One region of the Arthrobacter senegalensis genome, then DNA from elsewhere that is predicted to be linked to it. Evidence: riboswitches for the same ligand, from Rfam matches in the RefSeq annotation. Region 1 holds a riboswitch; each other region holds the start of a gene.
What was found. A riboswitch is a leader RNA that binds a small molecule or an ion and turns the genes downstream of it on or off. The one in region 1 is predicted to bind S-adenosylmethionine.
Positions count from the first base shown of each region.

Region 1 (10,169 bases):
TCCGGCCCACGAAGAGCCACGTAACGTCCGGGGCCAGCGCCGCGATCACGGAGCCGACGGCCGTCAGCAGCATCATGCCGACGAGGATCCGCTTGCGGCCGACAATATCGCTCAGGCGGGGCAGGAACAGGGAGAACAGCGCGGCGGTGGTGAAGAACCAGGTCTGGGACAGGCCGATCGAGGCCTGGTCCGTCTGCAGTTCCTCGCCCATGGTGACCAGGGCGGGGCTGAGCATGGAGGCATTGAGCTGGAAGGCCACGCAGGCCGTCAGCAGGGCGACCATCAGGGCGGTGGTGCCGCCGCGGGTGGCCTTGGTGTCGTGGAGAACTGCGCTCATTTCGCTGCCTCCCCGGTGGTGACCGACGCCGCGGAGGCAGGCGCCGCCGTCGTCGTTGTGGTGGCGGTTCCCATTTCTACCTCGCCGATGCGGACCAGCGCATCGGTCACCAGGTTCCAGAACTTGGTGCGGTCCAGGTCCACGGCCACGGAGGTGTGGCAGTCGGCCGGCGCGGGGGCGCGGAAGTCGGCGACGGTCATGCCGAGGGTCAGCTTGCCCTGCAGTTCGATGTCGACCGGGACCTTGCGGGTGGTCATCACCGTGGGGTCGATGACGTAGGCGACGGCGCACGGATCGTGGACCGGCGGGTAGTCGAAGCCCTGTGCATCCTTGTACGTCTGGGCGAAGAAGTCCATCAGTTCGCGGACAAAGCGGGCCGGGCCGGTGCCGACGGCTTCGATTTGCTCGACCACGTCGGGGGTGGCCAGCGCCTGGTGCGTGAGGTCCAGTCCCACCATGACCAGGGGCCACTTCTCGTTGAAGACGATGTGGGCGGCCTCGGGGTCGATCATGATGTTGAATTCCGCCACGGCGGACCAGTTGCCCACGTGGTAGCCGCCGCCCATCAGCACGACTTCCTTGACCCGCTCGACGATGCGCGGCTCCTTGCGGGCGGCCATCGCGATGTTGGTCAGGCCGCCGGTCGGCACCAGGGTTACGGTGCCGGGTTCGTGCGCCATGATCGTGTCGATAATGAGATCAACGGCGTGCCGCGGGTCCAGTTCGATGGCGGACTCCGGCTGCGCGGGGCCGTCCATGCCGGACTCGCCGTGGATATCCGGCGCGGTTTCGATGGTGCGCACCAGCGGGCGGTCGCAGCCGGCGGCGAACGGGACACCGGTGATGCCGGCGATCGTCCCTACTGCCAGGGCGTTCTTGGTGACCTTTGCCAGGGTCTGGTTGCCGACAACGGTGGTCACGGCGAGCAGTTCGATGTTCGGGTTGCCGTGGGCCAGGAGCAGCGCCACGGCGTCGTCGTGCCCCGGATCGCAGTCCAGGATGATCTTCTTCGGTCCGGGCGTCGCGGAAGTGGCGTCCATGTTTTCTCTCCACGTCATCGGGGCCCCGCAGCGGGGAAATTGTCACAGCGAGTTTGACATCCCCTTCCGGTCCACGTCAAACGCTTGACGTGGCACGCGTCAAGCGCTTGATGCCTTGTTGCGCTTGATTACGCCTATCATGGGGCTCATGGATTCCGCCCGCCCTCCCCAACACCCGCCGCGCGTCGGTCGGCGAGTGACCGCGGCGATGGTGGCGGCACGCGCCGGCGTCTCCCCCGCGACGGTTTCGTTGGTGGCGAACGGCAAAACGCGCGGGCGGGTGTCCGCCGACAACATCTCCCGGGTCAGCCAGGCAATCGCCGAACTCGGATACGTGGTGGACAGCGTGGGCAGTTCGCTGGCCAAGGGCGTCAGCTCCATTGTGGTGCTGGTGGCGCCGGACATTTCCAACCCGTTCTTCGCCAAGGTCGTTACCGGCGTGCGCGAATCCCTCGGCGCGGACTTCCAGCTGCTGCTCTCCGTCACCGAAGCCGGCGAATTCCCCCGCGCGGATGACATCCGCCGGCTCCTCGCCCTGCGCCCGGCAGGCCTGCTGGTGGATGCCCCCGATGCCGCGTTCCTCGAGGACCTCTCCCCCACGGGCCCCTTGGTGCTGCTCGACGCGCCCGGGCTGGAGGCTTATGCGCCGTCCGTCAACCTCGACGTGGCCCACGGCGCCCGCGAACTCGCGGCGCACCTGGCCGCCTCCGGCCACCAGCGGGTGGCGTACCTGGACAGCGTGACCGGCACAGCCACCTTCACCATTCGCCGGACGGCCTTCCTGGAGGAAGCGGCCACTCGCGGGATGACCGCAGACCCGGCCCACCTGATCAGCACCACGATCGACGTCGGCGCGGCAGCCGACGCGTTTGCCGCCGCCTGGCCCCAGTGGCAGCAAGCGGGTGTCACCGCCATCGTCTGCGCCACCGATACCCACGCGTACGGCGTGCTGCAGCAAGCGCGCGTTGCCGGCGTGCGGATCCCGGACGAACTCGCCATCGCCGGCTTTGACGACCTGCCCTACTCCGCCACCAGCAACCCCGGCCTCACCACCGTCCACCTTCCCGCCGCCCGGCTGGGCCTCAAGGCCGGCGAACAGCTGCGCGGCCTGATCGAAGGCCGCGACCTCGAGCAACCCCAGCTCACCTTGGAGGCCTCGCTGATTGTGCGCGGCTCCACGGATCGGATCGCCGCCAACTAACAACGACGGCGCGGTCCGGGCCGTCGCGGCTACACCTTGCGCCAGTCGTGCCCGGTCACGGCCGCCCCGGCCTGCGGCCCCATCTGCAGCATGCCGCCGTCCACCACCCACGACGCCCCGGTGACGTAGCCGGCTTCGGCCGACGCGAGGAAGGCGATCACGGCTGCGACCTCGCGGGCGTCGCCGGGCCTTGCCAGCGGAATGCCCGGCCGGTCGATGCGGTGCGGGTCTTCGTCCTCGTTGCCGGTCATGGCGGTGGCGATCTCTCCCGGCGCGACGGAGTTGACCGTGATGCCGTGCCGGCCGAGCTCCAGCGCCATGTTCTTCACCAGGCCGCCGAGGCCGTGCTTCGCGGCGTCGTACGGGGCGGCCCCGATCATCGGCTGGTGCTCGTGCACGCTGGTCACGGCGATGATCCGGCCGCCGCGGCCGGCATCCGCCATCCGCCGGGCTGCCCGCTGCATGCACACGAACGCGCCGTCCAGGTCGGTGGCGACCACCCGGCGCCAGGTCTCGTAGTCCAGCTCCAGGAACGGCTCCGAGGCGCCCGTGCCGGAGTTGTTGACGAACACGTCCAGTCCGCCGAGCTGCTCCGCGAGCGAATCGACCACGTCGCCGCAGCCGGGCAGGTCCGTGGTGTCCAATTGGGCGACGGCGGCGCTGCGGCCGAGCGCGCGCACCTCCTGCGCGGTCTCTTCAGCCCCGCTTTCGTCCGAGTGCCAGGTGATCCCCACGTCCAGCCCTGCCCGGGCGAGCGCGACGGCGGTCGCCCGGCCGATCCCGGAGTCGGAACCGGTGACGATGGCGGTGCGCGGCGTGAAATTTTCCATGGGCCTATTGTGGCGAAGAACCGGCCGCTTGCCAGCCCCACCGGCCGCGCGGGCCGCTACGCGACGGTCATTTCGCCCATCAGGTCCCAGTCGTCGCCCTCGACCTGGCGGCTGATGATCCGCGGCGTTTCCTGCAGGTACTGCGGCTGCTCCTGCATGGCCTTCTTGAAGTGGTCGCTCTTCACATGTGCTTCGGCCGCGTCGTCCCGGAAGGCCTCGACCAGCACGTACTCATTGGGGTCCTCCACGCTGCGCGACCAGTCGAACCACAGGTTGCCCGGCTCGGCACGCGTCGCCTCGGTGAATTCGCGGACGAGTTCGGGGAAGTTATCGGCGTACTCGTCCTTGACCTTGAACTTGACCACAATGAAAATCACGCGGCATCAGCCTTTCTTCTGTTGGGGGTGTCTTTTCATCCTGTCATGTACCGCGCGGTCCGTCAGGTCAGGTGCGGCCAATCAGTTAGCGGCGGTGCCCGGCCTGCCCGCCGGCGAGCGCCTTGGCCGCGGCAATATAGCGCCGCGTGACCAGCCGCTGTGCGGCCTCCGCCACCGGTGCTCCTGCCCGGTAGAACCAGTTGGCATGCCGGCTGAACGCGAACACCTCGAAGACCACCCGCCCGCTCCCCTCCAGCACAGCCACAAAGCCTTCCTCCCCCGACTCCGGATGTCCAGGCAGGGTGCCGTAGCCGAAGCCCGTCCGGGTCGGCGTCCGTTCCGTCCACACCACGCGGCACGGGATGGCGAGCCGCAGCGGCCCGACGCCGAACCCGCACACCACCTCCGCGCCTTCGGCGGCCACCGGCCCCGTGGCATCGACCCGCAGCCCGGCCAGCCGATGCACTTCCCACCCCATCAGCCCCTCGGCCAGCCGGTGAAAAGCGTCTTCCCCCTCACCGACACCGACCCGCTCGTCGACGACCCGGTATCCCGGCGGCGAGGTGCGCTCCCGGCTCAACCCCACGCCGTCGTACGTCAGCGGAACCCCGCCCAGGTCCTCGGCCCTCACCGCTCAGCCCTGCCGCGCATCGTCGCCCCTGGCCAGGCCCATCCAGCCCAGCATCTCGCGGTCGCGGCGCGGCAGCGACGCCACCACCAGGTCGTAGGAGTCCTCGATCATGTCCCGCAGCATGTCGTCGGGCAGCCCGCCGTCGCAGCGCACGCCGTTCCAGTGCGTTTTGTTCATGTGATAGGCACCCGTGATCTCCGGATGCGCCGCGCGGAGCTGCTGCGCCAGCACCGGTTCGCACTTGAGGCTGATGCTCAGCCGCGGCGCCTGCAGGTCCGAGAGCGCGAACATCTTCGCCGCTCGGCCTGCCGCCCGGACCTTGAACACCGACGACTCGGGCCCAAACGGGAAGTCCTCGAACGCCCCGGGCAGGGACAGGCAGAATGCGCGCAGGGCGGTTGCGTCCATGGGCACGAGCCTACTGCTCCCGGCCCGCGCCGGTCACGGTTCTGCGGAGGTCGACGTGCCCACCCGGCCTCCGTGCCCCACGCGAGCCTCTCCCGCGCCGGTCACGGTTCTGCTGGATCGACGTGCCCACCCGGCCTCCGTGCCCCGCCCCACCCGAGCCTGGCCCGACGCCCCCTGGACCGCATCCCGCCCTAGTTCCGCCCGGTGCGCGGCGGCAACTTCGGTGGCAGGATGGTTTCACAGTTGTTTCACTGGGAACGACGGCGGGCTTCGGTGCCGCCGGCGGGTTTCGGAACGGGCGACGGCTCTGGAGAGGAGACCCATGTCAGACACCGGCAGGGAAGCGAAGCGGGCGGCCGGCAGGGCCAAGGACAAGACCGAGGTCGCCGCCAATTCCAAGGCGTTCGAGCGGGTGGCGCGGTTCGGTTACGTGGCCAGCGGCCTGCTGCACGTGCTGATCGGCGCTATCGCGCTCCGGCTCGCCTTCGGCGGAGGCGGCGAGGCGGACCAGACCGGGGCCGCCTCAAGCCTGGCGAAGACTCCGGGCGGGATGTTCCTGCTCTGGGCGGGCATGCTTGCCGCCGCCGCCCTGGCCTTGTGGCAGATCAGCGAGGCGGTGTTCGGCGGCCGCGGCCGGGAGGCAAAGAAGAGGTGGGGCTACCGGGCGAAGTCCGTGGGACTGGCCATCGCGTACACGGTGGTGGCGGTATCGTTCGGCAGCTTCGCGCTGGGTTCCGGCGCCGACAGCAGCCAGAGCTCCCAGGACGCCAGCACAAGGCTGATGCAGTGGCCCGGCGGTGCCGTTGTCCTGTTCCTGATTGGCGCCGTCATCATGGGCGCCGGCGTCTTTTACGTGTACAAGGGCCTGAAGAAGAAGTTCCTGGACGACCTCAAACGGCTCCCCAGGGGCAGCACCGGCACCGCCGTGACGTGGACCGGCGTCGTGGGTTATGCGGGCAAGGGGCTGGCACTGTTCGTGCTGGGGCTGCTGTTGGCGGTGGCCGCGGTGCAGCACGACCCGCAGGAGGTCAAGGGGTTGGACGGGGCGCTCAAGGCGCTGCGTGATCAGGCCTTCGGCCCGGCCGCACTCGCCGTCGTCGCCGTTGGCCTGATCTGTTACGGCCTCTACATGGGCGCCCGGGCGCGCTACGCGAAGATGTAGCGCGCCCGAGGCCAGGGTGTCGGCCCTACTCCGCGGAGACCGGCGTCAGCACGTCCTTGACCAGCGGATCCTCCGTGGTGCGCAGGTACTCCTCCAGCCGCGGATCCGAGAAGATCTCGGTCAGCTTCTTGCTCTCCGCGCTGTCCTTGAACTGGGTGCCGATCACCAGGCGAGAGGCGAAGGTCTTCGGCGCCGCAGGGAACAGGATGCCCTTGTCGCGGCCGATCTTGCCGGCGTCGAACTGGGATACGTAGCCGATCGCGGCATCGACTGAGTCGAGCATCCGCGGCATCGCCAGCAGGTCGGCTTCCTTTAACTGGAAGCCGCGCGGGTTGCCGGTAACGTCGCGGATCTTTGCTGTTCGCGGCTCCACCGCCGGATCCAGCTCCAGCAGTCCCTCGCGCTGCAGCAGCCACAGCGCCTGGCCCTGGTTGGCGGCGTCGTTGGGCAGCAGCAGCACGGCTCCGCGCGGCAGGTCTTCCACCGAGCCGTAGCGGGTTGAGTAGAGGCCAAAGCCCCACTGGTACAGCTCCACCGTCGGCGTCAATTCCAACCCGTTGGCGTCGGCGGACTGCTGCATGTACCACTGGTGCGCGAAGATGGTGGCGTGGAACTGCCCATCGGCCACCGCACGATTGGCCTGAACCGGATCCTGGAGGCCCACTGCCTCGATCTCCACGCCGTAGTCGGGGGCGATTTCCTCGGCGACGAACTTCAGGATCTTCTCCTCGCCCGCCATCGCCGGTTCAAAGTGGACTTTCAGCGGCGAGGTGACCTCGCTGCCGGATGCCGCGACGGCCGGCCGGGACTGCTGCTGCACCAGCAGCAGCCCCAGGACCAGTGCGACGACGGCGGCAAGGGCGGCAATGCTCCACGGCAGGGCGGTGGTCCGTTTGCGCAGAGTGAAGCCGTGGTCGTGGCCGGACCCGGCGGAAGAGGTGCTCATGATGTGATGCTCCTGTTGGTCGGTTGCTAAGGGCGCAGCAGCGCGCGGGAGATTCGGTCGCCGGCAAACTGCACCAGCTGCACCGTGATGATCAGGACAACGATGGTGGCCGCCATGACGTGGGTGTCGAACCGTTGGTAGCCGTAGGTGACGGCCAGGTAGCCGATGCCGCCGGCGCCGATGGTCCCTGCGATGGCCGAGTATTCGATCATCGAAATGGTGTTGAGCGTGACCGCAGACGTAAGGCCCGGCAGGGCCTCGCGCAGCTGCGTCTGCCGGATGATCTGCCCGGTGGAACTGCCCGTGACCAGCCCGACGGCCATGTTCTCGCGCGGCAGATCGTTGAGTGCGTTCTGCACCAGCCGGGCGAAAAACGGAATGCCGGCCAGAGTCATCGGGACCACGGCCGCCGCGATGCCGATGGTCGTTCCGGTGACCCACTTGGTCAGCGGGATGATGGCGGCCATCAGCACCAGGAACGGGAGCGAGCGGCCCATGTTGACGAGCCAGCTGAGCGTTCCGTGCAGGCGCGGCCGGGGGAACAGCCCGCGGCTGTCCGTGTTGTACAGCAGCACGCCCGTGGCGCCGCCGACCAGGATCACCATGACCATCACGATGCCGACCATCGCCCAGGTTTCGCCGTAGGCCGGCAGCAGCAGCGCGGGCAGGTCCGCCCAGGGCGTGTCCAGTCCGACGGCGGCGGTTTCTGCGGGCCTCATGCGCGCACCTCGATTTTCTCGTTCCTTGCATATCCATCCGCGTCCGTCGGCGGCGTTTCCGCCGCGGAATCGGCACGGTGGCGTGCCTCTGCGGTCAAGCCCAGGCCGGCCAAGTAGGCGCGGACCTCGGCCTCCGGGCGACCAGCAAGACCGATGTCGGCGCGGCCCAGCACCGCTTCACCATGGGCTTCCACCGAACCGCCGAGCAGCGCCACGCGCACGCCCAGGCCGGTGGACAGGCGGGTCATCCACTCCGGGTCCACCGGCCCGTGCCGATAGGAAACGGACAGCGCGTAGTCGAAGCCGGCCGGCAGCGGGAGGGCCCGGATTGGCAGCAGTTGGCGGCCGGCCGCGGAGGCCGGGTCGGCCACCAGGGCGCCGATCGGCCCGTATTCCGCGACGCGGCCGCCGGAGAGAACGGCCACCTGATCGGCGACGTGGCGCACCACGTCCATCTCATGGGTGATCAGGATGACCGACAACCCCAGTTCGTTGCGCACGTCGTCCAGCAGGTCCAGGATCTGCTGGGTGGACTCCGGGTCCAGGCCCGACGTCGATTCGTCGGAGAGCAGGATCCGGGGGCGAAGTGCCAGCGCCCGGGCAATGCCGACCCGTTGCTTTTGGCCGCCGGACAGTTGGCCCGGGTAGGCGTTGGCCTTGTGCAGCAGGCCCACCCGGTCCAGCAGTTCGGCCACGCGGTCCTCCATCTGAGCGTGCACCACGCCGAGGTTTCGCAGCGGCAGCGCCACGTTCTCCGCCACCGTCATCCGGCGCAGCAGGGCCGAGTGTTGGAAGATCGTGCCGATGGCGCGGCGTTCGCCGCGCAATGCCTGCCCGGACAGGGCGGAGAGGTCGCGGCCGTCCACCAGCACCTGGCCGGAGGTCGGTTTTTCCAACAGGGAAATGCAGTGGGAGAGAGTCGTCTTGCCGGCGCCGGAAGGGCCGACGACGGCGGTGATCGCCCCCTGCTCGATGGTCAGGTCGATGCCCTTGAGCACCTCGACCGTCCCGTGGCGAGTGTCGTAGCTCTTGTGCAGATTGCGGATTTCAATCATTGCGGGCCGTCCGCGGCATATCTTTTCATGCTGCTCCTGAAGGTCAGGGAGCCCCGGGCACAGCCGATCACGGCGCGCAGGCATGGCGCGGCCGGTTCGGGCCCGGCCCGGGTTCTCCATCGGTTCTGGCGTTAGCACCGTGCGGCAGTTGCCGGGGTTGCTGCGGCGTCATCGAGCCAGATCTCTCGGCCGCTCTAGATGGTTCTTGCCGACGGCGGTGCCCGCCCTCTGAAGGGGAGACGCACCGCCGTCGTTGTTCAGATGGTTCTGCCGGGGCCTACGCCCGGTGGGCCAGCGCGTTCTGCAGGCGGAAGCCGGCGGCCCGGTGGTTCTCCGGCAGCTTGTCGCCGCGGCCGAAGAGCTTGTTGCGCAGGGTCCCCGGCGCGTACTCCGTGGGGTAGGCGCCCAGCTTCTGCAGTTCCGGCACGACGAATTCCACGATGTCCTCGAAGGTGCCCGGGGTGATCGCGTAGGCCAGGTTGAACCCGTCCACGTCGGTCTCGTCGACCCACTCCACGAGCTTGGCGGCTACCTCTTCGCCGGAGCCGACGGTGATCGGGCCGAAACCGCCGACGCCGACCCATTCGGCGAGCTGGCGGATGGTCCACGGCTTGCCGCTGTCGCCGGAGGCCTTCTGGAAGGTCTCCACGGAGGACTGGATGGCGTTGGACTTCACGTTTTCGCCAATCACGTCATCCGGGCCGTAGGTGGAAAGATCCACGCCCATCCAGCCGGAGATCAGCGCCAGCGCCCCGTTGATGTCTGCGTAGGACTTGTAGTCCTCGAATTTGGCCTGCGCGGCGGCGGCGTCCGGTCCGGTCACCACGGTCTGCATCGCGTAGATGCGGACGTCGTAGCGGTCGCGTCCGGCCGCCTCCACGGCGTCGCGGATCTTCTTCACCGATGCGGCCAGCATCTCCTTGGTCGGGCAGGTCACGAACACCGCCTCGGCGTTCCCGGCGGCGAACTCGGTGCCGCGCTTGGAGGCCCCGGCCTGGAAGATGACCGGGGTGCGCTGCGGGCTCGGCTCGGTGATCGCGATGCCGGGAACCTTGAAGTACTTGCCCTCGTGCTGGATCTCGTGGACCTTCGCCGGGTCGGTGAAGACGCCGGTCTCCACGTCCTTGACCACGGCGTCGTCCTCCCACGAGCCCTCGAGCAGCTTGTAGATGACCTCGAGGTATTCGTCCGCGTGGTTGTAGCGCTCGTCGTGCTCCAGCTGGTCTTCCTGGCCCATGTTGCGCGCCGCCGAGGGCAGGTAACCGGTAACCACGTTCCAGCCGACCCGCCCGTTGGTCAGGTGGTCCAGCGTGGCCAGGCGGCGGGCGAACGGGTAGGGGTGCTCGTAGGCGGTGCCGGCGGTGACGCCGAAGCCGAGGTTTTCGGTCACCGCGGCCATCGCCGAGACCAGCATGAACGGATCGTTCACCGGGACCTGCGTGCCGGCGCGCAGCGTGGTCTCG
Region 1 is NZ_JBNHGZ010000002.1:349,925-360,093, forward strand. It holds gene uriT (uridine transporter UriT) at 1-337, opposite strand, end outside; gene uriH (uridine-preferring nucleoside hydrolase UriH) at 334-1,377, opposite strand; gene AC5RVG_RS07040 (LacI family DNA-binding transcriptional regulator) at 1,586-2,578, shown strand; gene AC5RVG_RS07045 (SDR family oxidoreductase) at 2,608-3,408, opposite strand; gene AC5RVG_RS07050 (putative quinol monooxygenase) at 3,465-3,785, opposite strand; gene AC5RVG_RS07055 (DUF1990 domain-containing protein) at 3,871-4,416, opposite strand; gene AC5RVG_RS07060 (MmcQ/YjbR family DNA-binding protein) at 4,420-4,824, opposite strand; gene AC5RVG_RS07065 (DUF1206 domain-containing protein) at 5,147-5,986, shown strand; gene AC5RVG_RS07070 (MetQ/NlpA family ABC transporter substrate-binding protein) at 6,012-6,932, opposite strand; gene AC5RVG_RS07075 (methionine ABC transporter permease) at 6,959-7,651, opposite strand; gene AC5RVG_RS07080 (methionine ABC transporter ATP-binding protein) at 7,648-8,706, opposite strand; SAM riboswitch class I at 8,820-8,911, opposite strand; gene AC5RVG_RS07085 (LLM class flavin-dependent oxidoreductase) at 8,984-10,169, opposite strand, start outside.

Region 2 (10,169 bases), on a different contig from region 1:
GCTGCCGAAGCCGGCGTGCCCTGGCGCCTGCTTTATCTGGGGCGAAGCCGTTCTTCGATGGCGTTCCTCGACGAAATCCAAGCGCTCGACGGCGACATCCATATCCACGCCGACGACGAAAGCGGCTTCTACCCGCTGGCCGGACTCTTGGACGAATTGCCGCCGGAAACACACGTTTACGCCTGCGGACCCGGACCCCTGCTCAACGTGATTCAATCGATCGCGGACGGTTGGGACAACCCCGGGCGTTTCCACTGTGAGCGCTTCACAGCCTCCGGGACGGCCGAGCCGCCGGCGGAGGCGGGGGACTCGGCCTTCACGGTCGAATTGGCCGACGGCACCGAGGTTCCGGTGGGACCCGGGGAATCGATTCTGCAGGCCCTCGAAGCGGTCGGGATCCACCCGCTGAATTCCTGCCGGGAGGGGATCTGCGGCACCTGCGAAACCCCCGTCCTGGGTGGTGAGATCGATCACCGTGACTCGCTGCTGTCCGACGACGAGCGCGAGGCCGGAGACACCATGATGATCTGCGTGTCGCGATGCAAGGGCCGGCGCCTGCTGCTGGACTTGTAGCAGCCAAGCGTTCCCGGCGCCGACGCGGGCCACGGGAGCAGCCGCGCACGGAACGGAAGCGCCTTAGGCCGATGACTCCCGCGGTTCTGTTGGCAAGATGGAGGCTATGGACAAGCAGAGGGTCGCCGCCGAGGGCACGCGGCGCACGGTCAGGTACTACCGGGCAGAGGTATTGATCGTCCTGGGACTCTCGCTCGGGCAGTCGGCGGTCTACGCCGTGGTGAACCTGCTGGAAAAAATGACCCGCGCTCCGCTGGCCTCGCAGACGACCACGCTGAACCCGGTGCTGAACGAGCGGGAGCTCTTCGACTTCGTGTACCAAATGCTGGGCATCGTCTTTGCGCTGGTACCGGTGGCCCTGGTGCTGTTCTTGATGACCGTTCCCGGCCGGTCGGCCTTCCGTGCGATCGGGTTCACGTTTTCCCGGCCGCGGCTGGACTTCGGCCTGGGCTTTTTGCTCGCGCTGGTGATCGGTGTCGGGACGCTGGGCGTCTATGCCGCCGGCCGGGCGCTGGGAATCACCACCGCCATTGTCCCGGCGGCCCTGGATGAATACTGGTGGACGGTTCCGGTGTTGGTCCTGTCCGCGCTGCGGCATGCGGTCCTCGAAGAGGTGGTCATGGTGGGCTACCTCTTCAACCGCTTCGCGAAGTTCGGCTGGGGCATCTGGTCCGCGATCTTCGTCAGCGCCGCCCTGCGCGGGACCTACCACCTCTACCAGGGCATCGGGCCGGGCATCGGGAACTTCCTCATGGGTTTGGTCTTCGGCTACGCCTATACAAAGGCCAAGCGGGTGATGCCGCTGGTGGTGGCGCACGCGCTGCTGGATATTGCCGGCTTCGTCGGTTACACGCTGCTGGGGCCGGCCATCGGCATCGGCACGTAGCGGGCACAAAAGAGTTGCCGGCCATCTATTGGAGCCTGGTACACGTGCTCCTGCTGTTTTCCAGAGCCGCAGCCCAAACCGGAGCAACGGCCCGCCCGCAAGTCAGGAGTGGTGCTGGGGAGAATTGGCCGCTACATGCCCCTCCACGAGTTGTTCCACCTATCCTGGGGAAGGCCCGCCATGGAAAGGGACCGGACGAGACCCAGTGGTGTGTCGGTACCGGTGGGCTGGAGCGCATCCCACATCCAGCGAACCATTCCCGCCCCCGTCGCCCGAATGCGGTCCTCCCGCCTCTTTTCCGCCTCCACTACGTCGGCGGGACTACGGCTCCGAAGGTACTCGTTTCGGGAGTATTTTCCTGCACCATCGAATTCGCCGGCAAGACGAAATTGTTCCCAGTAGAAGTCGACGATGCCGACACGAACTCCCTGCGAATCGAAGACAGGGTACTGCAGTAACGGCTCCGGGAAGTGGTTCAGGTACATCAGAGCCCGGGAGTACGATTCGCCCGGCGACTGCGAGGCGGGATCGGCGAAGGCGAGAACCCGTTTCACGCGGTTTGACTTTCCCGGTGGCAAAGAACCGGCCAGATCAAGAATCCGGGTGGCCTGCAGGGCGGGAAGGCCGAGGTGGCGGTCCACGCGAAGCGCATGGTCCATTGCGGGAACGGCCTCAGCGAAGGGACTATGCGCCGCCAAATCGACAACGGTTTGTGCCCGGGAAGTGATCAGGTAGCCGTTGCGGCTAACGAGGGGTTCCAAAAGTTCCCTGCGATGCCACCGGATTCCGCCACGGGACCGACCATGCGTGCCGTTGTAAGCCAACAAGTCCACGTCCAGAGAGCGGCCGATTACCGGAAGTCCCCACACCGCCGCCGCAGAGCGCTGGACAAGGACTCTGTCGGTGCGTCCGGTGCCGACGGCGGCCTCTATGTGCAGGCGCTGCTGCTCCCACCATGGCAACCGCGAGTATTCCCCGGCGGCCGCATACACGCCGCGCCGCAAGCGGACCAATTGTTCTTCCGCAGCTTGTCGGGCGACATCCCGGCGTCCTGGACCACACTTCTCCAGGTCCCTCACATAGATCAGTTTCACGTCCATACGGGACAGCCTCGGCGACCTCATGGCGGTCGGGCACGCGGGGAGGAGCTGTGTGGAAAAACGCTGCCCTGCAGGTCGATCTGGAGGGCTTGTGAACGCAAAAGCTCCGTTTCGGGCGTCTGCTCCTTCTATAACGCGGAGCGGACGCCCGAAACGGAGCGATGCCGGGAGAACTTAGAGTTCGACGATCCCGTTGGCGGTTTCAAAGCGGACGGACAGGATGCCCGGCGTACCGTTGGGTGCCGTCCAAGCGACCTTGACGTCGTCCAGCAGGCCGTCGACCGGCGTGCCCAGCCAGTCCGCCACCCGCTCGGAAGAGCCGGCGATGGTCAGGCCGATCAGCTTGACCGTGGCGGGGCGGGCGTTGGACGGGTGCAGCGGTTCGGTGCCGTCATCCCAGCGCAACATGTAGGGCACCTGCGGGTCGGCGATGAGGCCCTTGATCCCGATCTGCTGCCAGCTCAGTTCCTGCCCATCCGGGAACTTGCGGTTGCCGGGAACCGCGTGGCGGCCCAGCCGTTCTTCGAACGGGGTCAGGTCGTCGACCGCCACGCACCAGCCCATCCAGCCGCCGCCGGCTTCCGACCGCGCCCGCACGGCTTGGCCAAAGGGGGCCTTGTCGGAAGCGGGGTGGTCGAGCACCTCCACGACCTCCAGGTAATGGTGGTCGGTGAGGGGGAAGATCATATTGCGGGTGCCGAAGCGGGGGTGAACCCCGCCCTTGACGGCGTCGATGCCCAGGGCTTTGGAGATCCGCTCTGAGGTGGCAGCCAGACCGTCGGGTTCAGCGGCATAAGAAACATGGTCGAAGCGCATGGCATTATCTTGGCACTTTGTGAACCCGCTCTCGACTTAGGGTGACCTAAGTCACTCAATTTGCGGCTCGTGTGGAACGCGCCGTTCCGGACAGCAATTCCGCCTCCCCGGCGCGCGCCGGCAACAGTGACCAAGCGGACTGTCGGAGAGACGGTCCCGAGACGGGTGCCCAGTCATAAGGTGTCATATTGTTGCGGCCGCCGGCTTGTCTGCGGAGACTGGAGGCAGGTCATGAGTGCCAGCGCAAAACCCCGGTTTGCTGGCCGGCAACCCTCCAACCGCGGTGGGGTGCCCCGGGTGAAGACCAGGCAGCCGCCATAAGGCGGTGCGCAAGCGCGGGTCACACCCGGGACAGACATGCCGGCACGGCCGGATCCCGGATGGCCCCTTCCAGTGAAGGAGTTGCACCATGTCCAACGCCGATTGGTCCTTTGAAACCCGTCAGATCCACGCAGGGCAGGAGCCGGACGCCGCCACGGGCGCCCGCGCACTGCCGATCTACCAGACCACGTCGTTCGTGTTCCCCAGCGCGCAGAGCGCGGCCGACCGGTTCGCCCTGTCCGAACTGGCACCCATCTACACCAGGATCGGCAACCCCACCCAGGAAGCGGTCGAGACGCGGATCGCCAACCTGGAGGGCGGCGTCGGCGCCCTGCTGCTTGCTTCGGGCCAGGCCGCGTCGACGTTCTCCATCCTCAACCTGGCCGAGGCCGGCGACCACATCGTGGCCAGCCCCAGCCTGTACGGCGGCACCTACAACCTGCTGCGCACCACGCTGCCCAAGTTCGGCATCGAGGTCACTTTCGTCGAGGATCCGGACAACCTGCAGCAGTGGCGCGATGCCGTCAAGCCGAATACCAAGGCGTTCTTCGGCGAGGTCGTCTCCAACCCGCGCCAGGACGTGCTGGACCTGGAGTCGGTCAGCGCCATCGCCCACGAAAACGGCGTGCCGCTGATCGTTGACAACACCTTGTCCACCCCGTACCTGATCCGCCCGATCGAGTGGGGGGCCGACATCGTGCTCCACTCGGCCACCAAGTACCTCGGCGGCCACGGGACGGCGATCGGCGGCGTGATCGTCGACGCCGGCACGTTCGATTTCGCCGCCGACCCCGAAAAGTTCCCCGGGTTCAACACGCCGGACGACACCTACAACGGGCTGGTCTTCGCCCGCGACCTCGGCGTCAACGGCGCTCTGGGCGCCAACCTGGCCTACATCCTCAAGGCCCGGGTGCAGTTGCTGCGCGACCTGGGGTCCGCCATCTCGCCGTTCAATGCCTTCCTGATTGCCCAAGGGCTGGAGACGCTGAGCCTGCGCGTGGAGCGGCATGTGGCCAACGCTCAGAGGGTGGCCGAATTCCTGGAAGAGCACGACGACGTTGCCTCCGTCGCGTACCTCGGCCTGCCCTCCAGCCCCTGGTATGAGCGCGGCCGCAAGTACGGCCCGAAGGGGACCGGCGCCATCGTCGCGTTCGAAATCAAGGGCGGCATCGAGGCCGGAAAGCGCTTCGTGGACGGCCTTGAACTGCACTCGCACGTGGCCAACCTGGGCGATGTGCGCTCGCTGGTGATCCACCCGGCGTCGACCACCCATGCCCAACTCTCGGCCGCGGAACGGGTCGCAGCCGGGGTGACCGACGGTCTGGTCCGGCTGTCGGTAGGCATCGAGAACGTCAACGACATCATCGCCGACCTGGAGGCCGGTTTCCGCGCCGCCAAGGGTGCGGACGACTAGGCAAGCAGGTAGAGCGCAGCGTGACGATAGTGCAACCGCAGGAACTGGTGGAACAGGCAACCGACGGCATCCTGCGCCGGATGCCGGTTGGTGCGCTGGAGCTGGAAGCCGGCGGCTATCTGCCCGAGGTGGTCCTCGGCTTTGAGACCTGGGGCACCCTGAATGCGGACGCGTCCAACGCCGTCCTGATCCAGCATGCCCTGACCGGCAGCACGCACGTCGCACGCGGCTGCTCGGACGAGGACGGTTGGTGGGACGATCTGGTGGGCCCCGGTGCCACGATCGACACGGAGCGCTATTTCGTCGTGGCCGCCAACATGATTGGCGGCTGCTACGGTTCCACCGGTCCCTCGTCGCCAGCGCCGGACGGGACGCCGTGGGGTTCACGCTTCCCGTTCGTCACGATCCGCGATTCGGTCCGGGCCGAGGCGCGGCTGGCCGACGCACTGGGGATCCGGCGCTGGCACACGGTGCTCGGCGGGTCGATGGGTGGCGCCCGCGCGCTTGAATGGGCGGCCACCTTTCCGGAGCGCACCGCCCGATGCGCCGTCCTGTCGTGCGGCGCCGCGAGCACCGCCGAGCAGATTGCCTTCGCGCAGGCGCAGGTCGCGGCCATCCGGCTGGACCCGCACTTCGCCGGCGGCGACTATTACGGGGGCCCCGCTCCCGAGGCCGGTCTGGGTATCGCCCGGCGCATCGCGCACATCAACTACCGCTCGGAGCCGGAGCTGGAGTACAGGTTCGGCCGCAAGCCGCAGGCGGAAGAGCAGCCGTACGGCGGCATCACGCCGTCGGCCCGTGGCCGCTATGCGGTGGAAAGCTACCTCGACTACCAGGCGGACAAGCTCGTCGCGCGCTTTGACGCCAACAGCTACATCCTGCTCACCGAGGCCCTCATCAGCCACGACGTTGCCCGGGGCCGGGGCTCGCTGGAGCAGTCGCTGGGCGGCCTCACCGACACGCAGTTCTTCGTCGCCGCGGTGGATTCCGATCGCCTGTATTTCCCGGAACAGTCGCGGCAGTTGGCCGAGGCGCTGCCCGGGGCGGTCAAGGTCCACACCATCGAGACGCCGCTGGGCCACGACGGTTTTCTCACCGACATCCACCAGCTGCACGCGGCCCTCACCGAGGCGTTCTTCGCGCCCGCCTGACTTTTCCGCCCGCATGACAGCGGCCTCGGTACGACGTCGGTGCGCGCCGTGCGCGCCGATTCCCACCGCTGCGTCCGATCGGGGGAGCGGAGCGTCAGGTCAGTTCGAGCGATACCGGCCGCCGCAGGAAGGCCGCGTACCGTTCCGCCGCGTCGTCCACGGCCTGCCGCTCCGGCTCGGTGAAGACCCGCAGCGGCTTGAGCCGCAGCTCGGCGGAGCCGGGCCGGAGGACGTGTCTCCAGTTGCCGGCCATCCGTCCGTCCAACAGCAGCACGTGGATCGGCACGTCGCCGCCCGGCGCCGCCGGCGCGCTGCCGCCCAGATAGCCGCGGGTTTTGGTGTAACCCATGACGTATTCGTCGTAACACTGGATCAGGTCCGCCCGCGGGTGTCCGTGGCCCGCCGCGGCTGCGGCGCCGCCGATCGTCCCGGCGGCGGGGGAGTACCAGAGCTGTTGCCCCTCGGTTTCGAACAGTTCCAGTCCGTCTCGGCCCCCGGCTTCGAGGCCGCGCTTGACGTCCGCCTGAGGCAGTTTGGACCAGTCGGAACAGTCCTTCAAGGTCGCCGGTCCGCGGCTGGTGAAGTACCGCCCGGTCAGTTGGGCCAGCGCCGCGTCGCGGTCGAAGTCCGCGGCCAGCGGCGGTACCCGCTCGTCGAAGGCCGCATACGTTTGCTGCACGGCGCCCGACCCGGAGGTCCGCGGAGGCCCGTTCACCAGCACCCGGTCCATTTCCGCATGGAACACCAGATGCCCCAGCCGCTGCCCGCGCAGCGTCGCTCCGTTCAGCCTCGCGCCGTCGTCCTTCAGCAGCGCCGCCTGGGCGAGCCGGGCGGCGAGCTCGTCCCGGGTCAGGTGCCGGCCCCCGGCGACGGCCGCGGCCAGCACGTCGTTGCTGCGCGCCACCGTTGCCTCGTCCAGTCCCAGCTGCCGGTCCCGGCCCTTGTTCCCGGCCTTGAGGCGGGGGCCGGAGAGCAGCATCAGCCAGCGCAGGTCCCCGGCCGCCACAAAGTGCCAGGTGGGCCGCAGGACATGCGTGCGCAGGATGCGTCCGCCGGCGATCGCCGCATCCACCTCCGCAGCGTTGTCCCTTGCCGGTCCGCCGCAGCGCTGCGCCAGCGACCAGCGGGCATAGACATATTCCTGGGACTGGAAGGCGAGCAGCCAGCGCAAGGCGGCGGCGGCGTCGTCCCGGGGGCTGTCCCACAGCCGCTGTGCCCGCAGCCGGTGACGGCGGATCTCCTGGGGACTCGGCTGCTGCACCGGCTGCTCCTGTTACCCGGCCGCGCCGGGAGGCATGCCCGGACCGAAGAAGGGGTCGGCGGCCGGCCGCTTGGGCAGGATCCCGTCGCCCGAGGACTGGTGGCGGACCCGGCGCAGGACCCACGGGACCAGGTGCTGGCGGGCCCATACCAGGTCCTCGGTGCGGGCGGTGCGCCAGTTCTTGGGTGGCAACGGTTTGGGCGTCTCGGGCTGCAGCGAATGCTCCACGTTGAGGGCGTCCAGCACCATGGCCGCGATGGTGTGGTGCCCCAGCGGGGAGAAATGCAGCCTGTCAGGTGCCCACATCTGCGGTGCCTTCAGCTGGCGTAGCGCCCACATGTCGGCCACGACGGCGTTATGGCGTGCCGCCACCGTGCGCAGGTTCTCGTTGTAGATGGCCGCCTTGCCGCGGACACTGCCGATGACGGGCGTATCGCCGATGTCGGGCGCGGTAAACAGGACGATGGTGGCTTGCGACGCTGCCAGCCGGGTGACGGCGCGGTCGAACTTCTCGGCCAGGGCGTCCGGGTCGCCGCCCGGCCGGATCACATCATTGCCGCCCGCGCAGATCGAAATGAGGTCCGGCTGCAGGGCCAGGGCCGGTTCGACCTGTTCATCGATGATTTGCTGCAGCAGGCGGCCGCGGATCGCGAGGTTCGCGTAGGCGAAGTCATGGTGGCCGCGGGCGAGTTCCTCGGCCACGCGGTCGGCCCATCCGCGGTGTCCGCCCGGGCTCCCGGGGTCCGGGTCGCCGATGCCTTCAGTGAAAGAGTCACCCAGGGCAACGTAACGGCTCCAAGGATGGCGGGCCGCGGCGATGGGCGCTTGTGTTTCGGGAAGGGACAAGTTACTCACAAGTACATTCTCCCAAGAAGGCGCGGGGATGCACAGGCGGTGGGAACCAATAGCTGAATCACCTTTCAGGAAGTGATGGTCAGCGCTCGGTTTACCGACTACTGTGTGCTTGACGCGGCCAACGGCGGCCGCCTCGACCTCGAGGAGCAGGGATGGAATTGCTGGCGGGAATCGTGGCGCGGCGTGTGCCGACGGAGCGGCTCACGGTGAACATCCTCGAGCGCGACGGCGACCGGCCCGACGGCACGCCGGTGGTCCTGGTGCATGGGAATGTTTCCTCCGCGCTGTTCTGGCAGGAGGCGATGCAGGCGCTGCCGGCCGACTACCACGTGGTCGCGGTGGACCTGCGGGGTTTCGGCCAGACGGACCCGGCGCCGGTGGACGCCGGCCGCGGGCTGCGTGACTTTTCGGACGATCTTCATGCCACGCTGGAAACCCTGCAACTGGGGCCCGCGCACCTGGTGGGCTGGAGCATGGGCGGTGGCGTGGTGATGCAATACGCGCTGGAGCATCCGGTCCGTAGCCTCACGCTTCAGGCTCCGGTCTCGCCGTACGGCTTCGGCGGGACGGCTGGACCGGAGGGGCGCAGGCTCACCGCGGACGACGCCGGCACCGGCGGCGGGGGCGCCAATCCCGACTTCGTGGCGCGGTTGGAAGCCAGGGACACCAGCGGCGACGCGCCTGCCTCGCCGCTGTCGGTGTACCGCTCGACCTATGTGCACGCCGGGTTCCAGTCGCCCTACGAACGCATCTGGGTTGAATCGATGCTCAGCACCAAGACCGGCCCCGACAACTATCCGGGCGATTCCGTCCCCTCGCCGAACTGGCCCGGCTTCGCTCCCGGACGCAGGGGGGTGCTGAACACGATGGCGCCGGGGGTCTTCGACGCCAGCGGCATTGTTGACCTGACGGACAAGCCGGACATCCTCTGGATCCACGGCGACAGCGACGCAATTGTCTCCGATGCTTCCTTCTTCGACCTGAACTGCCTCGGCAAGGCCGGTCTGGTGCCCGGCTGGCCGGGGGAGGAGGCGGCCCCGCCGCAGCCGATGGTCGCGCAGACCCGGGCGGTGCTGGAAAAGTATGAGGCCAACGGCGGGCGCTTCACCGAGGTGCTGCTCGACAACTGCGGACATTCGCCGCACGTGGAGTATCCGGAACGGTTCGTCGCCGAGCTGACGGCGCACGTCGAACGGAGCGGCGGGGCCGGGCAGCCCGCGGTCTGAGGCCTCCCGGGCACCGGCTCGGGTGCCCGGGCCCTGGGAGATCCGACACCTTAAGAAGCTTTAAGTTTCAAGCAATGGGCTCTTTGTGCCATCATGGAACCCATGACTGAAACTGCTTATCAGCCCGTCGTTGCCTGGTCCAAACCCGAACAGGAGCGGGCGGGGACGCCCCTGCTGGTGCTCTTCCACGGCTACGGATCCCACGAGCAGGACCTGATGGGCCTGGTGCCCGGACTGCCGGAGGAATTCACCGTGGCGGCGGTGCGCGCGCCGGTGGCGATGGGACCCGGCTTCACCTGGTTCCCCCTGATGCACGAGCCGGACTTTTCCGTGGACAAGGTCACGAAGGCCGTCAGCGACGTGGTGTCCTGGCTGGACGGAGTCAAGGACATGCACAGCAGCGTTTCGGTGCTGGGCTTTTCCATGGGCATGGCGGTGGCCACCTCGGTGCTGCGGCACCGCCCGGAGGAAATCGCCGCGGTGGTCGGCCTGTCCGGATTCGCCGTCCCGGCCGCGGGCAACGATTTCTTCCGCGACGATGCGGTCAAGGCGATCAGGCCCCCGCT
Region 2 is NZ_JBNHGZ010000004.1:139,675-149,843, reverse strand. It holds gene AC5RVG_RS13645 (PDR/VanB family oxidoreductase) at 1-573, shown strand, start outside; gene AC5RVG_RS13640 (CPBP family intramembrane glutamic endopeptidase) at 680-1,459, shown strand; gene AC5RVG_RS13635 (hypothetical protein) at 1,591-2,559, opposite strand; gene AC5RVG_RS13630 (VOC family protein) at 2,734-3,375, opposite strand; SAM riboswitch class IV at 3,603-3,717, shown strand; gene AC5RVG_RS13625 (bifunctional o-acetylhomoserine/o-acetylserine sulfhydrylase) at 3,785-5,110, shown strand; gene metX (homoserine O-acetyltransferase MetX) at 5,191-6,261, shown strand; gene AC5RVG_RS13615 (winged helix DNA-binding domain-containing protein) at 6,356-7,522, opposite strand; gene AC5RVG_RS13610 (SGNH/GDSL hydrolase family protein) at 7,535-8,377, opposite strand; gene AC5RVG_RS13605 (alpha/beta fold hydrolase) at 8,530-9,603, shown strand; gene AC5RVG_RS13600 (alpha/beta hydrolase) at 9,706-10,169, shown strand, end outside.
Region 2: it holds a riboswitch for S-adenosylmethionine, as region 1 does, so the genes downstream of both, AC5RVG_RS13625 (bifunctional o-acetylhomoserine/o-acetylserine sulfhydrylase) here and AC5RVG_RS07080 (methionine ABC transporter ATP-binding protein) in region 1, are expected to answer to the same signal.

Region 3 (10,169 bases), on a different contig from region 1:
ATCTCCTGAATGCTGCGGTCGAAGAGTTGCAAAAGCTCGCCGCCATCGACGGCGATTGCGGCATCTTGGTCACTCGCACCGGCCCCGGGCAGTTTACGGTGGAGCTGAGCGACGACGTGCCCTACGGCATCACCCAGGAATCGCATCTGTACTAAGCGGTTGGCGGGCCGGTCCCGGTTATATGACGCCGCCCGGTTGCCCGGAATGAAGCGCCGGCCCGCCCCGGTGGGATAATTTCGCCCATGGCTCCAGCGATTGCGTACCAAGGTGAACCCGGCTCGAACTCCCACATGGCTTGCCTGGAAGTGCGCCCCGGTTGGGAAGCGGTGCCGTGTGCCAGCTTCGAGGATGCGTTCGCTGCCGTCACCGGCGGCGAGGCGGAACTGGCCATGATCCCCATCGACAACTCGATCGCCGGGCGGGTGGCGGACATCCACGCCCTGCTGCCGAAGACCACCCTGCAGATCGTGGAGGAATTCTTCCTGCCCATCCGTTTCAGCCTGCTGGGCGTACGCGGGGCCACCGTGGAGCAGGCCCGGGAGGTGCACAGCCACATCCATGCTTTGGGCCAGTGCCGCAAGCTGATCCGCAGGCTCGGGCTCACTCCGGTCATCGCCGGCGACACCGCCGGTTCGGCCCGGGAGGTGGCCGAATGGAAGGACCCGACCAAGGTCTCCCTGGCGCCGCCGATGGCCGCCGAACTCTACGGCCTGGAGGTTTTCGCGGAAAAGGTCGAAGACGATCCGACGAACACCACACGGTTCGTGGTGCTGGCCGACCGCCGGCCGGTCCCGTCCCGCGAGGAACTTCCCGGTCCGGCCGTGACCAGCTTCGTGTTCCGCGTGCGGAACGTGCCGTCCGCGCTGTACAAGGCGCTGGGCGGTTTCGCCACCAACGGCATCAACATGACCCGGTTGGAGAGCTACATGGTGGGCGGCGAGTTTGCCGCCACCATGTTCATGGTGGACGTCGAAGGCCACCCGGACGATCCGGCCATGGTCCACGCCTTCGAGGAACTGGACTTCTTCACCACCGAAATCCGCATCCTGGGCGTCTACCCGGCGCATCCGTTCCGGCAGCAGACCGTGCGCCCGGGCGCCGCCGCGCAGTAGCCGTGGCGCCAGCAGTCGGACAGTAGCCTTCGGGGCAGCAGCCGTCGCACGGCCGCCCGTCGGGCAGCAGCCACCTCGCGTGGCCCGGGAGTAAAACGCTGCATTTGACGAACTGTTACCGGCGTTTGACCCAGGCCCTTCCCCGCTCTTAGCGTGGAGACGAATCAAGAGCGCCAACTTCACAGCCCTGGCTGGTTGGCCGGCAACCCTCTACCGTAGCGGGGTGCTCCAGGTGATGATTCGGCCCGCCGGGGATGTCGGCAGGCAAGTACGCGTATCCACCCGCAGCAGCTCGGCCGCAGCGGATGCGCCCAAGCCCCAAGGACGCCATGTCGCTACACCATGACCTGACCCCCCACACGTTGCGCTCCGCCTTCGGCCGGTTCCCCTCGGGCATCGCGGCGCTGTGCGCGACCGTCGACGGCGAGCCGCAGGGCATCGTCGCCTCCTCGTTCACCGTGGGCGTCTCCCTCGAGCCGCCGCTGGTGATGTTCGCCGTGCAAAACACCTCACGGACCTGGCCGCTGGTCCGGCGGGCCAACCGGATCGGCGTCTCGGTGCTCGGCACCGGGCACGACGGCGTCTGCCGCCAGATCGCGTCCAGGACCGGTGACCGCTTTGCCGGCCTGAGCCTGCACGGCACCGACGACGGCGCGCTTTTCCTCAACGACGCGGCGCTCTGGCTGGACTGCTCGGTGCACCAGGAAGTCCCGGCCGGGGACCACCACGTCGTGCTGCTGCAGGTGCACGGACTGTCCACGCACGACGGCACCCACGAGCCCCTGGTCTTCCACGATTCCGCGTTCCGCCGGTTGGAACAGCCGGCCTTCGTCTAGGACGCATGGTCCCGGCCCCGCCCGCAGCTGCGGGGCCGGGCGCGGGCAGCTAAGGCAGCGGCCTGCCTCGGGCCGCCACCCACAGGGAGTACCACTCCTCGCGGGTCATCGATGCTCCAACCGCTTCCGCCTCGGCACAGGCCCGGATCCGGTCCGGGCTGCTGGTACCGACGACCGGCCGGATGCCTGCCGGATGCCGCAGCAGCCAGCCCAGCACCACGGCCTCGGGCGGGCACCCCTTGTCCCGGGCAAGTTCCGTGACCAGGGCTGCCGCTGCTTGATCCGCCGGGGGAGAGGCATCCGCGGGCGCGGAAGCATCCGGTGTCGCGGCCTCCGCTGCCGCACGCCCGCTGTACCGGCCCTGGGCCAGCGCTCCCCAGGCCTGCAGCTCCACCCCGTGGGCGGCGCAGTATTCCAAGGTGCCGTGCGGGAAGCTGATCCCCGGTCCCTCCGGGTGGTTCACCAGCACCCCTGACTCCAGCCAGTCGCGTCGGTACAGGCTCATTTCCAGCTGGTTCACCGCCAGCGGTTCATCCAGCGCCGACTGCAGCCAGCGCATCTGTTCGCCGGACATGTTCGAGACACCAAGGCGGCGGACCTTCCCGGCCATCCGAAGCTCGTTGAACGCCGCGGCGATCTCTTCGGCCGGCGTCAGCGGATCGGGCCGGTGGATCAGCAGCGTATCCAGGTGATCGGTGTGCAGCCGGCGCAGGCTCTCGTCGGTGCGGGTCAGGATGGCTTTCCGCGAGGAGTCGTAGTGCCCGACCATGCCGGGGGCCGGCAGCCGGATGCCGCATTTGCCCTGCAGCCGGATCGAGTCGCGCAGCTCGGGACTTCCGGCCAACACCCGCCCGAACGCGGCCTCGGCCTTGCCGTGGGCGTAGATGTCGGCGTGGTCGAACGTCGTGATCCCGGCCTCCAGCGCCGCCGCCACGGCCGCGTGCGCGGCCGCCACATCGGCCGCTTCCAGCGGCCCGCTCCCCCAGCCACCACCCAACCCCATGCAGCCGAATATGAGGCGCGAGCCGGCGTCGTTCATTGAAAGTTCCCCCTTCGCTGGACAGGTTTCCAGCGTACGACGGCGGTGCCCGGGGAGGCGTCGGCGCCGGCCGGGTGATGCAGACACCGAAGAACACTCCTCGTAGCGGGGCGCCGATTCAACTCGGGCGGCATCAGCCGGTGTGGCGACGGAGGAACGCCACGCTGCGCTCCAGCACCTGCCACGCCGCTTCCAACTCCAGGTTGAACTGGAACTGGTGCCCTAGGCCGGCCTCCGTATGGGGGAAGAACTCCTCCACGGCCGCGCCCTTGATCCGCAGCGCTTCGACCAGCCCGAGCGAGTGCGGCAGCAACGGGTCCGTGTTGCCCGCTGACACGAAAGCCGGCGGGTAATCGGCGCCCACGTGCTTGGCCACGGAGGCCAGCGCGACGTACGGACGCTCCAGATAGTCTTTGGCCCCGGTGTAGGACCACAGCACCGTGCGCAGGTAATTCTGGTTCCCGGCCTGGTCCGCCCCGGCGAGCGAGAGGTCGTACGCCCCGCAGTGCAGCAGCACCGCGCGCAGCCGCTCCGGCTTCATGGGCGAGGCAATGCCGAGCCTTTTGGCATAGTCGGGATCGGCGATGACGAGCGCCAGTTGCGCGGCAATTTGCGCGCCCGCCGAGTCCCCGGCCAGCACGATCCGCTCGGTATCGATGTGAAGCCGCTCGGCATTGTGTTCCAGGTAGCGCAGCGCGGCGGCCGTCTGGCGCACCGGCGCGGGGTAGCGGCGCACGTGGGCCAGCGAATAGTCCACCCCCACGGCGGTGAAGCCGTAGGAGGCGAGGATTCGAAGGTAATTGGCGACGTCGTTCTTGGTGCCGGAGATCCAGGCCCCGCCGTGGATCCAGACAATTGTCGGAAGACGCAGCGAATCCTCGGCCGCCTTGTCCGGGAAGAACACGTCCAGGCGGGTATGCCCGTGGTTGCTGAGGTATTCCTGATCCAATACTTCGCTGATTCCGTCCGGCACGTGCCGGGCCATCGCGCGGGCCGTGCGCCGGCCGTCCCGTTCCGACAGCACCCGCAGCAGCACCGCCAGCGGCCGGGGGCTGAAGCGCAGCCACAGGACCAGGCCGCCGGCAAGGGCCGCCGGGACGGTGACGAGCACGGCAACTGCTGTCAGTGCGCGGCGGATACGGACCTGCATGGCTTCCTCCGATCGGCCGGTAGTGAACCAATCGTGAGCCCGCCCCGCCCGCGGGGCAAGCCCCTCCCCTGCCTGACCGTCAATCGCCGGACCCCCCCGCCCGCGAAGGGCCGTGAGGCCCGCAAACGGCTGGACGGCCACCGACGAAAAGCCTTGCAGCTCGCCCGCCAAGGGCGGGAAACCACGTCAACCGAGGGCAACCACCAGGCTCAGCGCGGCCAAGACCAGGGCGACCGGCGTCATGGTCCACCGCTCGGGCTTGCTGCGCGAGATGGCGTTCATCAGGACGCCGACGAACAGGTACGCGGTCAGGACCCAGCCAAGAACGAGCGACGCGGTCTCCGGCAACGCGTCGAGAAACTGCGCGCGGTCCATGATGACGAACACGAAGAACGCATACAGGAGCACCGAGACCGCGCTCCCGATGCGCAGCTTCGCCGGCAGGATGCGGTGGCTTCCTCCCCAGGCGAACCGGCCCAGCGGCAGGCCCGCGGCCAGCAGGATCTGGAAGACGGCCAACAGCGCGAAGACAAGGCACGCGGCGATGGCCGCAACGGTGATCATGGGGAGCAGTGTAGCGGTGCAGCCTTCAGCCGCGGTCAGGCGGTCAGCGGCTGGCGGTAAGGCGGCGGCCACGCGTGCCACGCGGTCAGCGGCCGGCGATCAGGCGGCCGCGCGGTCAGCGGCTCGTGACCTTGCCCGTCAGCGAGGCGATCGGGCGCAGGAAGATCGGCCGGGCCAGGAACCAAGCCGCCACGGTCACCGCAACGGAGGCGGCAAAGATCCAGAAACCGGTCCATCCGCCGTCGTCCGTGGCCGCATACATGTGGTTGAGGTTGCGCAGCGCGCCGGTGGCCAGCACCAGGGTCACGTGCACGATGATGAACAGCACGAAGTACACCATCACCGGGAAGTGGATGGCCCGGGCCGCCTCAATCGGGAAGTATTTGTTGACCGCGGCCCGCTTGGGCCAGGCGGCCGAGGTGCGCAGGCCGGAGACGATGGCCAGCGGGGCGGCGATGAAGACGGTGGCGAAGTAGGTCAGCAGCTGCAGCGCGTTGTAGTTCACCCACCCGTTCTCCAGCGGCCAGTCCAGCGAGGCGTACTGCAGCACAGCGGACAGCGCGTTCGGGAAGATGTCCCAACTGGTGGGCACAATCCGCATCCAGTGCCCGGTCGCGAAGATCAGCACCATGAAGACGATGCCGTTCAGCACCCACAACGCATCCAGCGTCAGGTGGAACCACAGGTTCAGGGTGATCTTGGTGGGCGCGTTCTTGGTCTTCACCAGGCCCTTGTTGTTGCGTGTCCAGTACGCCGGCGAGCGGGTACCGGCCCGTACCTGCAGGCCGGTGCGGATGATCAACACGATCAGGAAGAAGTTGAGGAAGTGCTGCCAGCCCAGCCAGGCGGGCAGCCCGACGGGCGCGGATTCGGGCAGTTCGGAACGGCCCGGGTAGGCGGCCAGGAAGTCCTGGACGCCCGGCATCGTGCGCATCCATTTGGCCAGCAACACCAACAGCAGGAGCACGACGACGGCGCCGGCCACCGCCGCGGTGATCTTCAGCCACGTCTTCCGGGTGCTCCCGGACGGTTTCGTCGAAGTGGACATCGCCAGCTTTCCTCGTTCCCTGCGTCCCGACAGTCCGGGCTTCGTGATTCAAGGTACCCCGGCGGGGCGGCATCATGCCACACGCGCGGCCGCGGCGGCCAGAGCCCGCCGCAGCACGGCGTGAGCATGGCGTTATTGGCCGTGCTGCGGCATCCATTTCAGGCAGTAGCGCAGGTTGGCGGTGACGGTCCGCACCGCGGCTTCTTCGTCTCCGGCCGCGATGGCGTCCGCGAGGTCCTCGTGTCCGGCGCGCAGGCATCCATCGAAGCCGTCCCGCAATCGCTGGGCCATCTTGGTCCCGTGGAACACATCGCCGAAGCTGCCGTACAGCTCGTGCAACAGCTGGTTGCCGGAGGCCTCGGCCACGGCCAGGTGGAAGTCCCAGTCCGCAGCGATCCAGCCTTCCAGGTCTTGTTCGGCCCACGCATGCCGGCGCCGGGCCAGCCTCTCCCGCAGCGCCTCCACGGCGCCGCCGGGGCCCGACGGCTCGGATCGCGACGATTGCGCCGCCAGCCGCGCCGCCTGGGTGTCGAGCGCGAAGCGCACCTGGAGCACGTCCTCGTCGTCGTACTCCCGGTAGGCGCGGCGGGCGGTGCCGCTGATCTCGCTGGTGGCGCGCACGTACGTGCCGTCGCCGCGGCGCACCTCGAGCATCCCGGCGTGGGCCAAAGCCTTGACCGCCTCGCGCAGCGTGCCGCGGGAGACGCCCAGACTCGCCATCAGTTCCGGCTCCGAAGGGATCCGGGCACCCAGCTGCCACCGCCCCGCCGCGATGGACTCCCGCAGCCTGGACGTCACTTCCTCCGCGAGCGGCGGCCGCTGGAGCGGGCCGGACCTCACGGCCGCGCCTCCCGCACCAGGCCGCTGACCGCATGGGCCAGCAGCAGTTGCATCGCCGCGCCGGCCACCAGGAGCACCAGCGGGATGGTCCAGTCGGCGAGTGCATCGTGCAGCAGGCCGAGCCCGAACGGGCCCAGTGCGGCGAAGAGGTAGCCGACCGATTGGGCCAGCGTGGACAGCGCGGTGGTCTCGGCCGCGTCCGAACCGCTGCGGCTGATCACCAGCATCAGCAGCGGGAAAACCCCGAAACCCAGTCCGATCAAAACCGCGGGCAGCACGGCGAGCTCGGCAGGCAGCACCAGCAAGGCGAGGTAGCCCACCAGCGACGCCGCGCAGGTCATCATGAAAGCCGGCCGCAGCAGGCCCGGCCGCGCCGCCATGGACAACAGCAGCACGACGGCGGGGATGGACACCAGCTGGACCAGCGCGAGCAGCTGCCCGGCGGCCGCGGCATCCACCCCGCGCGAGATCAGGATGTACGGCAGCCAGCCCATCACGGAATAGACGAGCAGCGCCTGGATGGTGAACAGGCCGGTGAGCAGCGCGCCCTTGCGCGTGAGCAGCAGCGGCCACGGCGACGAATGGACTCGCGTCGGTGTGCCCGACCCGCGCCTGCCGACCACGGCCATGGGAAGGAACACCGCGAGCCCGACGACGGCCAGCAGCGCCCAGACGGCCAGCGCGAGCGACGGCGAGTCCAACTGTGCGGCCAGCGGGACGCTGACGGCCGCGGCCAGGGTGGCGCCGACGGACATGGAGATGGTGTAGGCCCCGGTCATCGTCGACGGCCGGTGCGCGAAGTACTTGCGGATGAACGCCGGCAGCGCCACGTTGCAGACCGCCAGTCCGGACATGGACACCACCGTGCCGGCCAGCAGCATCCCGACGGATTCGACTCCGCGCAGGCCCAAGCCGGCAATCAGCAGTGTCAGCGCGAGTGCGATGGCGCGTTCCAGCCCCATGCGGCTGCTCAGCCAGGCGGTCGCGGCTCCGGCCACGGCGAAACACAACACGGGAACGGTGGGCAGCAGTGCGGCGACCAGCGGCCCGTACCCCAGCAGCTGCTGCAGGTCGTGGAAGAGCGCGGCCGCGCTGGCAATACCAGCCCGGAGGTTCAACCCGATGAGTATCACGGCGGCTACGGCCGCGGCAATGAACCAGCGGCGGTCCGCGGCGGCGGGCGCCGGGGCAGGCTCCTGCACGTTGAGCTCCGGCACCAGGGCCTCGGCGAACTCCCGCGGAGCCTCGTCGCTGCCCGGCGCATGGTCGCCGCCCGGCGCGTGGTCGCTGCCCAGCGCGTGGTCCCCGCTGCTGCCGCCGCTGGGCCGTCGCTCTAAAATCATTCTCTAAACGTTAGACGTTTGATGTCTGAGCACCAAAATGCCCGGTCCGCCAGGCAGGGCCGGCCGGAATGGCACGCGGCGAGAGCACAGCCGTCGGTACTTTGGGGGACGCCCGGTCCGTCCTCCCGCCGCCCGGCGAGAGCTTCGCCGTCGCAGCTTCGGGCGCACGTTTGGGCAACGCGATTAACGAGGCCCGCACCTCGGGCAAGGCCGCCCGAGGTGCCGGCGTCGGAGCTGCAGAACCTGCCGCCTAGTTGGCGAAGACGTCCTGCAGCGTGCCCTGCGGGGCCCACAGCGCAATGGAGTCGCCGGTGTTGTTCAGTACTGACGCGGTGCCATTGTTGTAGTAGGCCTCGGCGCTGTTGGTGCCGGGACCGGTGTAGACCCGCAACTCCGCGCCGGGGGCAAGCACGTAGCCCTCGCCCACAGCCAGGATATTGTTCGCCGCGTCGCGGATGATGTAGCCGCTGGCGTCGATGCTGTGGTTGGCGGTGTTGCGCAGCACCACGTGCTCGCCGGTCTCCGGCTGAACGTCGCTGCCGGCGGGGTCATTCACCGCGCCGGCGATTTCCAGGCCGGTGCCCGCGGGGAAGGGCTTCCGCCCGTCCAGGTAGCGCATGGTCTGGATCGGGAAGTCACCGGTGACGGCATCGACGCCGAGGTCGACGGAGTGCTGGACGGCCTCGGGCGAGTTGGCGGTGTAGACGCCGACGACCAGCCCGGCGGCCTTGGCGTCTGCAACATTTTGCGCCGTCAGGGTGCGGTAGTTGGTGCCGATTGAATCGGCAAAGGCCGCCCAGGATTCCAGCGTGGCCGGACCCGGGACGGTGCTCGAGAGCTGCTGCAGCGCGATCTCGGGGGCCAGGTCGGCGAAGGTGCGGTTGGAGGCCTCGTCGAAGCCGAGGACCTGGACCTTGTCGGCGGCAACAAGCTTCGTCCAGGCGGCATCGGTGCGGAGCTCGTCGGCGACGAGCTGTTCGATGCCCGGGGAGTTCTTCGGCGACTTGATTTCGATGTACACGCCGGTCTTCACCGTGGCGATCTTCGCCGCGTCATCCAGGTGCGGGATCCGCTCCCCCTGGTACTTGGCGCCGAAGTAGGATCCGGCGTCGAGCTGCTGCAATTCATCCCAAGTAAAGGACGTGATGGGGTCCCCGGCACGCTCGGGAAATACTTCCTCCACGTTGGTGGTCCGGGCCGGAGTGTCGTCGTGGAACAGGAACGGTACGCCATCGGCGCTGAGCTGGACGTCGATCTCGAAGAAGTCGGCGCCGGAGGCGCGCCCGTCCTTGAAGGCCGCAACCGTATTTTCGGGGGCGGTGCCGGCGGCCCCGCGGTGGCCGATCAGCAGCGGGGCTTCATCCTGCCCGCCCGGGTTGTTCTGCGCGCCGGCCGCCGGGGCGGCCACGAGGGTAGCGCCGACGGCGACGGCCGCGGCGGAGGTGGTCAATGTTTTGAGCAGGCGAGATGCCATGGGATATGACGCCCTTCGTAGTGGTTGTCCGGGTTTCCCCGCCATCGAGCTTCACAGCGCCAGTGGACCTGCGGGCCAACTGGCTGTGAACTCGCAGTGAAAGGAAACACCGCCCAAGGGCCGGGGCGCGGCGACGGCGCAATCGGACCGCCGCGGGATGCCGCCGCGGCGACGCTAGACTCGGAGTGGCATGAACACTTCCGCCAATACCCCGAGCTCGGTGCGCGTCGATGCGTGGCTGTGGGCCATCCGCGCCTACAAGACCCGTTCCGCGGCCACCGCCGCCTGCCGTGCCGGACACGTCCGGCTTAACGGCAACCCGGTCAAGGCCTCCCAGCCGGTGGTCCCGGGCGACACCCTGCGGGTGCGGCAGCCCGGCTACGAACGGATCCTGGAAGTGCGCCGGCTGATCGCCAAGCGGGTGGGAGCCGAGGCGGCCTCGCACTGCTTCACGGACCACACGCCGCCGCGCCCGGCGATGCCCTCGCTCGGAATCCCGCAGCGCGACCGGGGTGCCGGCCGGCCAACCAAGAAGGACCGGCGGGAGATGGACAGGCTGCGCGGCCCCCGCTAGGAACGGGAGCGCGGAAGCAGTTCGGTGGTTTCTTGGAACGGGAGCCCGGCGGCGCTTCGGCGGCCGCTGGGAACGGGAGCCCGGAAGCCGTTCGGCGGCCGCTCAGGACGGGAGCCCGGAAGCCGTTCGGCGGCCGCTCAGGACGGCCGGATGGCCCGATGCTGCACCGATCGGCCCGCGCTGCCCGTC
Region 3 is NZ_JBNHGZ010000001.1:1,125,609-1,135,777, forward strand. It holds gene AC5RVG_RS05290 (hypothetical protein) at 1-155, shown strand, start outside; gene AC5RVG_RS05295 (prephenate dehydratase) at 243-1,112, shown strand; SAM riboswitch class IV at 1,275-1,389, shown strand; gene AC5RVG_RS05300 (flavin reductase family protein) at 1,442-1,948, shown strand; gene AC5RVG_RS05305 (aldo/keto reductase) at 1,998-2,987, opposite strand; gene AC5RVG_RS05310 (alpha/beta hydrolase) at 3,121-4,137, opposite strand; gene AC5RVG_RS05315 (hypothetical protein) at 4,324-4,701, opposite strand; gene AC5RVG_RS05320 (cytochrome b/b6 domain-containing protein) at 4,817-5,749, opposite strand; gene AC5RVG_RS05325 (FadR/GntR family transcriptional regulator) at 5,882-6,589, opposite strand; gene AC5RVG_RS05330 (MFS transporter) at 6,586-7,932, opposite strand; gene AC5RVG_RS05335 (glycerophosphodiester phosphodiesterase family protein) at 8,183-9,406, opposite strand; gene AC5RVG_RS05340 (RNA-binding S4 domain-containing protein) at 9,597-9,980, shown strand.
Region 3: it holds a riboswitch for S-adenosylmethionine, as region 1 does, so the genes downstream of both, AC5RVG_RS05300 (flavin reductase family protein) here and AC5RVG_RS07080 (methionine ABC transporter ATP-binding protein) in region 1, are expected to answer to the same signal.